DNA from 4 places in the Bradyrhizobium sp. USDA 4461 genome. Region 1 is predicted to be linked to each of the others. Evidence: riboswitches for the same ligand, from Rfam matches in the RefSeq annotation. Region 1 holds a riboswitch; each other region holds the start of a gene.
The links. A riboswitch is a leader RNA that binds a small molecule or an ion and turns the genes downstream of it on or off. The one in region 1 is predicted to bind cobalamin.

Region 2: another riboswitch for cobalamin. It lies ahead of ACVINW_RS08950 (TonB-dependent receptor); the one in region 1 lies ahead of ACVINW_RS18125 (ribonucleoside-diphosphate reductase subunit alpha).
Region 3: another riboswitch for cobalamin. It lies ahead of ACVINW_RS06220 (TonB-dependent receptor); the one in region 1 lies ahead of ACVINW_RS18125 (ribonucleoside-diphosphate reductase subunit alpha).
Region 4: another riboswitch for cobalamin. It lies ahead of metE (5-methyltetrahydropteroyltriglutamate--homocysteine S-methyltransferase); the one in region 1 lies ahead of ACVINW_RS18125 (ribonucleoside-diphosphate reductase subunit alpha).

The regions. Positions count from the first base shown of each region.
Region 1 is NZ_JBSRXM010000001.1:3,867,919-3,870,115, forward strand. Features, by position in the region: gene ACVINW_RS18120 (class I SAM-dependent methyltransferase) at 1-79, shown strand, start outside; cobalamin riboswitch at 487-703, shown strand; gene ACVINW_RS18125 (ribonucleoside-diphosphate reductase subunit alpha) at 807-2,197, shown strand, end outside.
Region 2 is NZ_JBSRXM010000001.1:1,891,609-1,893,805, reverse strand. Features, by position in the region: gene ACVINW_RS08950 (TonB-dependent receptor) at 1-1,372, opposite strand, end outside; cobalamin riboswitch at 1,481-1,678, opposite strand; gene ACVINW_RS08945 (FecCD family ABC transporter permease) at 1,791-2,197, shown strand, end outside.
Region 3 is NZ_JBSRXM010000001.1:1,315,093-1,317,289, forward strand. Features, by position in the region: gene ACVINW_RS06220 (TonB-dependent receptor) at 1-904, opposite strand, end outside; cobalamin riboswitch at 1,012-1,207, opposite strand; gene ACVINW_RS06225 (CobW family GTP-binding protein) at 1,261-2,184, opposite strand; gene ACVINW_RS06230 (amidohydrolase family protein) at 2,186-2,197, opposite strand, start outside.
Region 4 is NZ_JBSRXM010000001.1:4,380,728-4,382,924, reverse strand. Features, by position in the region: gene metE (5-methyltetrahydropteroyltriglutamate--homocysteine S-methyltransferase) at 1-1,116, opposite strand, end outside; cobalamin riboswitch at 1,219-1,417, opposite strand.

The DNA of each region.
Region 1 (2,197 bases):
CGGCAGGGGACGGCCGATCGGCCCCCGTTACGTTCATGTTGAAAGCAAGGAGGGCTTGCAGGTCGCGCTGGAGCCGTGACAGGAGGACCACTGTGCAGCGCGAGCCTCTTCGTCGCTGGATCAAGACGTCGAGCGCGAGGCGATTCTGGTCGGCGGCGCGCCAGAGCCGATATTGTTCGCCCGCGACTAGATAACGACTTTGTCCAGATGCCATTTGTCCCGGCGAGCGGGAGCGCTGCGACTCAGGTCGGAGAGCGCCTTGCCGAATTCCTTCTCCGCTGAAGCGTGGTTTCACACATTCCATCAATGCGACGCGCGAGCCAGGAATTTCTTGGACCTTGCGCAAGCTACGGAAACCGGAATGCGGCCCAACGGCACCTCCAATCACCTGCAGCAGAAGCGACCGCGGCCACAGAGTCGTCCGGGCGCCAGGTTTTTTGCCTTTTGAATCTGGACCCCCAGTTGACGAATCCCTGCGAGTCGTGCCTATTTCTAGCTAGTCACGGTCTTCCGTCCCCCAGATCTTGTAGGTCGGAAGCTAAGAGGGAACCCGGTGCGCCGAAGACGGCTACTCCGGGGCTGCCCCCGCAACTGTAAGCGGCGAGCGATTGTCATCATGGCCACTAGCGCGACATAGCGCCGGGAAGGCCGACAGCCGTAATGACCCGCGAGCCAGGAGACCTGCCGCGACTGAACGAAAGTCCTCGGGCGGGGTGCCCCGTTGGGTCGCTTGCAGCCGGGGACGTTTGACCGGTTTCCTCGCAAGTCGTCCGCGCGGTTCCCCGCCTAACATCGCGGGGTCGCCGATGTCGCCGTCTTACGATTTCGATCAGCATGGTCATCTCATCGAGCCGCAGCCAGAGCCCGGCGTGCCTGAGTTGTGTCTTGTGCCGCCGCCATCGCTGGCTCCGCTGCCGCAGCCCCTTGCGCCATCGCTAAAGCCGACCGATCTCAAGCTTGATCGGACGCGCGACGACCTGTTGACGCCGTTCGGCAAGCTGACGCTGAGCGACCGTTATCTGCTCGCCGGCGAAATGATCCAGGACATGTTCGCGCGAGTGTCTTGCGCCTTCGCGGACGATGTCGCGCATGCCCAACGTCTCTATGATGCGATGTCTCGGCTGTGGTTCATGCCAGCCACGCCGGTGCTCTCCAACGGCGGTGCGACGCGTGGCCTGCCGATTTCCTGCTTCCTTAACTCGGTGTCGGACTCGCTCGAAGGCATCGTGGGCACCTGGAACGAGAACGTATGGCTTGCCTCTAACGGCGGCGGCATCGGCACCTACTGGGGCAATGTTCGCTCGATCGGCGAGCAGGTGAAGGGCGGCGTTACCTCAGGCATCATCCCGTTCATCCACGTCATGGACGGCCTGACGTTGGCGATCAGCCAGGGCTCGTTGCGGCGCGGCTCGGCTGCGGTCTATCTCGATATCCACCATCCCGAGATCGAGGAGTTCCTCGAGATCCGGAAGGCGTCCGGCGACTTCAACCGCAAGAGTCTCAACCTGCATCACGGCATCAACGTCACCGATGAGTTCATGCGTGCCGTGGGCGCCGGCACTGCGTTCGCGCTGCGCAGTCCAAAGACCAGGGACGTTATCCGTGAAATCGACGCCCGTCAGCTGTGGCAACGCATCCTGGAGAACCGGCTGCAGACGGGGGAGCCTTATCTCTTGTTCATCGACACAGTGAACCGCGCGCTTCCCAAGCACCAGCGCGAGCTCGGCCTCAAGGTCTCAACATCGAACTTGTGCAGCGAAATTACTCTGCCGACCGGCATCGATCATCGCGACGAGGAGCGTACCGCGGTGTGCTGCCTGTCGTCGCTCAACCTCGAGACCTGGGACCAGTGGAATGAGGAGCCTGGCTTCATCGAGGACGTCATGCGCTTCCTCGACAACGTGCTGACCCACTTCATCACGGTGGCGCCGGGCGTCATGAAGCGTGCCCGCTACGCCGCCTTGCGTGAGCGTTCCGTCGGCCTTGGCGTCATGGGCTTCCACTCGTTCCTGCAGGCCAGGAGCATTCCGATGGAAAGCGTCGTGGCTAAGTCGTTCAATCTGAACATGTTCCGGAAAATCCGTCGCGATGCTGATGCGGCATCCGTGACGCTCGCGCGCGAGCGGGGGCCGTGCCCGGATGCCCTGGAACGAGGCGTGATGGCGCGCTTCAGCCATAAGATCGCGATCGCGCCGAC
Region 2 (2,197 bases), 2.0 Mb from region 1:
AGCCGAACGTGTGCTGCCAATAGCCGGCCACGCTCTGCTGCTCGATGTTGTAGACGTGGGTGGGATCGACGCCCTGATAGGCGCCGCGTGCCTCACGGAAGGTCGAATCGTAATAGTCGATGCCGGTCAGGATCGTGGATGGCATGCCCAGCATGACATTCTTGACGCTGAGCCGCGGCGTCAGAGACCAGGTCTGCAGCGCGGCGTCATTGTAGGTCGAGGCGAAGCTGATGGTCGGCACGGTGCCGAAGAAGCCGCTCTGCGTCTCGCGCTGCCGCCAGCCGCCGTCGACGATCAGGTCGACGCCGTTCACCAGCGTTCTGGTGAAGCCGGTGGTGACGCTCGCGGTCTGCTGGTTCGCATAGTCGAACGGCGTCGCCGCACCGCGACGATCAGTCAGCAACTCGTTGACGCCGATCGACGGATCGACCAGCCGTCCGCCGGGCAGGCCGAGCTTCTGGTCGCTGCCGGTGACGGTGACGAAGGCGGTGAGATCCGGTGTGGTGTAGTTGACGTTGCCGACGGCGTTGCGCTGGTCGAGCGCATTGTTGACGCGGTAGCCGTCGGATTTGATGCCGCTGCCATAGAACGAGGTCGACCACGGTCCTGAATTGAGAGCCGCGGAGACCGCGGCCATCCGGGTGTTGAACGAGCCAACTCCGGCCTCGGCGCGCATCGTGGCTGGTGGACCACCGGCGCCGGCCTTGGTGATGATGTTGACCACGCCGCCGACCGCGTTGTCGCCATAGAGCACCGCGCCGCTGTTGCCGCTGACGATCTCGATCCGTTCGATCGAATCGAGCGGAATCGTGGTGAGATCGAAGCCGGCTTTGTCGACGTCGTTGAGGCGGCGGCCGTTGAGCAGGAACAGGGTGTTGTCGGTCGCGAATGCGCCGAAGCCACGCAGGTCAACCGAGGTCTTGGCGCCGTTCGGCCCGCCATAGAGCGATTGCAGCTGCACGCCCGGCACCTGCGCCAGGATTTCCGGCAGCGACTGCGACGGCGAATGCGCGATGTCGTCGGCGGTGATCACGGTCGAGGAGGAGCCGACGACCCCGGCAAACTGGCGGCCGCCGCTGCTGCCGCCGGTCCCCGTGGCCGAGCCGGCTCCAGCCGAGTTCGATCCGGCGCCGCTGCCCGCGTTGCTGCTCTGCGTGGTGCCCGGCGCCGGGCGGCGTGGGGCCGGGGTCTCGTCAGCGGGCGGTTTGGCGCGGGTAACGTTCTGGTCGCCGGATCGGCTGACTTCGATTGCGGGCAGCTGATCGGGAGCGGGCGCCTGCTGCGCCCGCGCCGTTGAAAGGACGATCGTCGGCAAGATGATCGTCGACGCGAGCAGAAGCGCGCGGCGCCGATCGGGTGGGAAGGAAAACATAGGCGAGACCTCGGTAACGTCAGTGGCACGTCACCGCGAAGCAGTCTCACCATGTGCTTGCAGCATCAGGTGAAGCTCATGCCTGTACTCCCCGACCGGCATCCTCGCGTGTGACCACGGCTGACGGCAGGTCTCCTGGCTCGCGGGTCGTTACCCTTCGTCGCCTTCCCAGGACCGAGATTCCCAGTGGCCTGTGACGAAGGATTCACCGCATACAGTTGCGGGGGCAGCCGCGGCGTTGGGGAAGTTTCCCCGTACCGCATTCCCTTTTCATCTCATGAAAGAACCGTCATGGTCATCTAGGGTTCGGCCGGGCAGCAAAGTCAATCCGGCGGAAGTCGGGCAATGGCCGCCCGGCCACGGTTTTTGTCGGGTGTCGCTTGTCTGCCACGGCGATCGCTGTAAGAGCATGGATGAGATGAGCGTGCAGGATTTTGCCTTGGCGGCCGAGATCGCGGCGCGGCGGCGGTGGAGTGCCACCGCGGCGCTATTCGCGCTCGTGGTTCTGCTGTGCGTGCTCTCGCTCGGCATCGGGCCGGTGCGGCTGTCGCCGCTCGCGGTGATCGAGGCGCTGTTCGGGGGCGGCAGCGACGTCGCGCAGGTCATTGTGCGCGAGATCCGGCTGCCGCGCACCATCCTGGCATTCGCGATCGGCGGCATTCTCGGGCTGTCGGGCGCGGCGCTGCAAGGCCTGCTGCGCAATCCGCTGGCTTCGCCGTCGCTGTTCGGCGCGCCGCAATCGGCGGCATTCGGCGCGGTGCTGGTGATCGCGCTCGGCCTCGCCGATGTGCGGTACTACGCGCTGCCGGCGGTGGCGATTATCGC
Region 3 (2,197 bases), 2.6 Mb from region 1:
CGTAGTCCTCGGACAGCGTGAAGGCGAGATTGTCCGACGCCTGCACTCGGACGGCGGCGGAGACCACCGCATTCGAGGTCTTGTCGCGATCGACCCAGCCAGCCGACATGTTGCCGGTGGCGTTGATCCGGTACGACACATTGGGATTGATCGGACCGGTGCTGTCGACCGAGAGCCGCCGCGTCATGTTGCTGTCGAGCGAGACCTCGGCCTCGTTATACGATGTGTTGAGCGGCTTCTTCGGGATCACGTTGATGACGCCGCCGATCGCGCCTTCGCCGTACAGCACCGAGGCCGGACCGCGCAGCACCTCGATGCGCTGCGTCGACCAGGTATCGTAGGGGAACGTCAAGGTGCCGGAGCCGACATAGAAGCGCGTGCCGTCATACAAGGTCATCACCGAGTTGCTGCCGGCAAAGCCGCGGGTGCTGAACGACAGGCCGCCATTGCCGGGCGCCGGCGTTGCGATGAACCCGGCCGCGTTCTGGGTGACGGCATCGAGCACATTGTGCTGGCCGCGTTCGGCAATGGTCTGCGCCGTGACGATCTCGACGCTGGCCGGTGTCTGCAATGGCGTCAGGTTGAGGCGGCTGCCGGTGCTGCCTGGCGTGGTGGCGTTGAGCGTCGGTGGTGCCGTCCCCGATGTGCCCGACGCTGCAGCACGCGGTGGGCCGCCCGCTGCCGCTGATGCTGCGGGTCTCGCGCGCGGCCGCGACGACGCCGCCGGGTTCTGGCCTCGCGCCGCAGGCTTCGGCTTCGCTGAGGCCGAGGGCGAGACCTCGATCGGATCGAGGCTGGTGGTTGGAGCTGTCTGTGCCGAGCCTTCGGCCGGCAGCAGCAACGATGACAGGGAGCAGACGAGACCGAGGCGCCATTTGCGCGCAACGGGAGAGGACGGAGACATGAAAACGGCTCGCGGTAACGTGGCACGTCACCGCGAACACGGACTGGGGCCTTGCCGAAAAGGCAGTGCTCCGATCCCACCAGGACGCCCCCGCCCGATGTGCTCGCGTGTGACCACGACTGACGGCAGGTCTCCTGGCTCACGGGTCATCGCCTGTCGACGCCTTCCCGGGCGGATAGCCCAGTGGCAAATTTGACGAAAGGCTCGCCGTTTACAGTTGCGGGGACAGCTGCGGCATTGGGGTTACCCTCGCACCGCATTCCCTTTTGATCCCCGAAGGGAACCGTCGGCGAAAACGATAGGTGCAGTCGGCATGGCTGTCAATTCGATGCGATTGTCGCACGCATGCTTTCATGTCACGCGACGCATCCCTGCATCACCTCATCGATCTCCGCACGCGAGAGCGCGCCCATCTCGGCGATGAACACGATCCGCGTGCGTGGCACGCCGGGCGCCGGCACGCCGCCGGCAGCCAAGGTCGCGCGACCGCCGGCGAGCTGAAACACCGTCAGCCGTCCGGGCTGCTCGACCGTCTCGAACAAGCCCTTCGCGCGCGCCAGCTTCGGCGCCAGTTTGCCGATCGCCTGCTGCAGGCGCGGCAGCGATACCTGCCGCTCCGACGTCCAGCTCAGCGTCTCGAACCGGTCGGACACCGGCCGTCGCGGCGCGGTCTCGCGCGGCGCGGGCAGATGATCGAGATCCGCCGGAAACAGCAGCTCCGTCGGCACCTCGCCATGCACGGCATCGACGATCACCGCCGCCGGACGCACCACGCGCACGGCATCGCGAATCGCGGCGCACGCGGCTGCATCGGCCAGATCGACCTTGCTCAGCGCCACCATATCGGCGGCCCGCAGCTGCGCGCGCAGCAGCGCATCGTCCAGCGCGGCCACCGGCTGCGTGGCGTCGACCACGCACAGCACGGTCTCCAGCGGCGCCTCCTTCCAGATCACGGGATCCATCAGATTGCGCACGATGTCCGCGGGATCGGCGATTCCGCTGGTCTCGATCACGATGAACTCGGGACACGGATCACGCCGCAGCAAACTGGCGAGCGTGCGCAGCAGGTCGCCCTCCAGCGTGCAGCAGATGCAGCCATTGCTCAGGCTGACCACGCCGTCGCTGGCGCCCGCGATCAACTCGGCATCGATATTGATCGCGCCGAAATCATTCACCACGGCGGCGATGCGCCGTCCTTGCGCATGCGCCAGCAGATGGTTGACGACCGTGGTCTTGCCCGCCCCGAGAAAGCCCGCGACCAGCAGGATCGGGACCGCCACCTCAGCCTCCGGT
Region 4 (2,197 bases), 510 kb from region 1:
CTTCTGAACCGAGAACGCAAGCCAGCTTTTGACGTCGGAAGCAAGCCCCGTTTCGAGCTCAACATCGACCGGCACGTGAAGCAGCGAACAGGATGGGGCGATCTGTACGCGATCCCTGCCGAGTTTCGCAATGGCGGAATCGAGCCGCTGGCGCAGCGCCGATAAATTCGTCCGCCACACATTGCGGCCGTCGATCACGCCGAGTGAGATAACGAGACCACTTCGCCCGGCAGCAATGATCTGGTCCAATAACTCTGGCGCCCGAACCAGATCGACGTGCAGGCCGGCAACAGGTAGGCGCAAGGCGGTGTGAAGATTTTCGCCAAGGCCCCCGAAATAGCTGGCGACCATGATCTTGATGGCCGGCCCCTCCTTGACGAGCCGGTCATAGGCATGCAGCAAAGATTTTCTTGTCCCCTCATCCAGATCGAGGACCATGCAGGGCTCGTCAAACTGGACCCAATTCGCCCCGCGTCTGGCCAATTCCTGCAGAACCTCGATATAGACCGGTACCAGGTCATCCAGTAGTGCCAGTGGCTGGAACGCGGGATCAGCACTCTTGCCTAGCTTCAAGAAGGTGACCGGGCCGATCAGGACAGAGCGGGTTTGAAAGCCAAGGGCCTTGGCTTCCTCATACTCCTCGATAGGCTTGCGAGAGGAGAGCCTGAAAGTCTGCCCCCGATGAAATTCCGGGACCATGTAGTGGTAATTGGTGTCGAACCACTTGGTCATCTCCTGCGCGGGTGCGCCATAGCCGCGAGGTCGGTGACCGCAACTCGCATCCTGGCTGTCGCTTTGAGAACCGCGTGCCATGGCGAAATACGTCTTGAGGGAAGCAGGCTCGACTTTCGAGGCATAGACGTCCGGGATGGCGCCGACCATGACACTGGTGTCGAGCACCTGGTCGTATAGCGAGAAATCGTTCGACGGAATGATGGTGACACCGAGGGATTTCTGGCGCGCCCAGTTTGCCGCACGCAGGCCGGCTGCGTCCTCGAGCAACTGCTGTTCGTTGATTCTTCCGGCCCAATAGCTTTCGAGCGCGAGTTTGAGCTCGCGTCTTGGACCGATGCGCGGCGTTCCGAGCGTGGCAACCGGAAGTGAGAGAAGAGACATACCGTTAACCCCATGTTGGGGGCAAAGGCCATGGCGGACGCAGGCAGGAGACGTCACGCGAGCGACGGCTGCTTGGCGTACCACCGGGACACCCCGCCCGCGGACGAACATATTGTCGGGGCAGGTCTCCTGGCTCGCGGATCATCGCCACTGTCCGGCCTTCCCGAAGCCGCGCGGGCTTCAGTGACTCTGTTGGACAGCGGCTCGCCGCTTACAGTTGCGGGGGCAGCGCCGGCATCACCGGCTTCCCTCTTAGCTCCGGATCAAGCCGAACCGGAGAACCTCGACGACTTGGATTATCGGCAAGACAACTCCGCAGTCAACCTGTCAAAGTGATGCTGCTGACGATACACGGCCACTCTTGATCGCGACGTTGAAGCCACTCTCCAATCTGGATATCGGGATGACCATCTCCGAGGCGCGTTCGCGTCGGACCGCGTGTCAGATCGTGCAAGAGACGAATGCGGCCTTCGCGATGAAGGTCACGGTGCCGGGACAGGCCGCTCTTCACGCGATCCAGCTTTCGAAGCGCTCATCTAGCACGCTTCGATGCGCCCCCGGTTCTCCACCAACGACCAAGGATCAGCGTGAACAGGCACAATATGCGCAAAATCGGCAGCATACTGAGCGAGCATGTTGATCTACCACCAATCCTGGTAGGCGCCATGCGGATGCTTTTGGCGATACTGCGCAAAGCAAGCATAGTGACTCACCAACGAAAAGAGTAGCCCGTAATGAAAATGGCTGTTTGGAGTGCCCTCGGCGTCTTTGCTGCTGCCGTCTTTACGGTCGGCCTGTTCGGCTGGATAGCAAAGGCATTTATGAACCCGGCCGTCAGGCAGATGCTCTCGAGAATGTTGAGCAGCTCAAGCCGAAGCTAGCCCGACCTGAGACTTCCCTTCTTGTCCGGTCGATACGACTGCATGGAAGTGCAACTCCCCAATGTTGACTACGACGACGACCACATAGGCGCCCGCTAACGTGTCCTACGCGAGCGACGAATTTCATATCGCTTCGCCTGCGTGACTTTTGAACTTCCTTAGCGCCGATTCCAAATCGCTCGCCGCTGACGAGCGGCTTC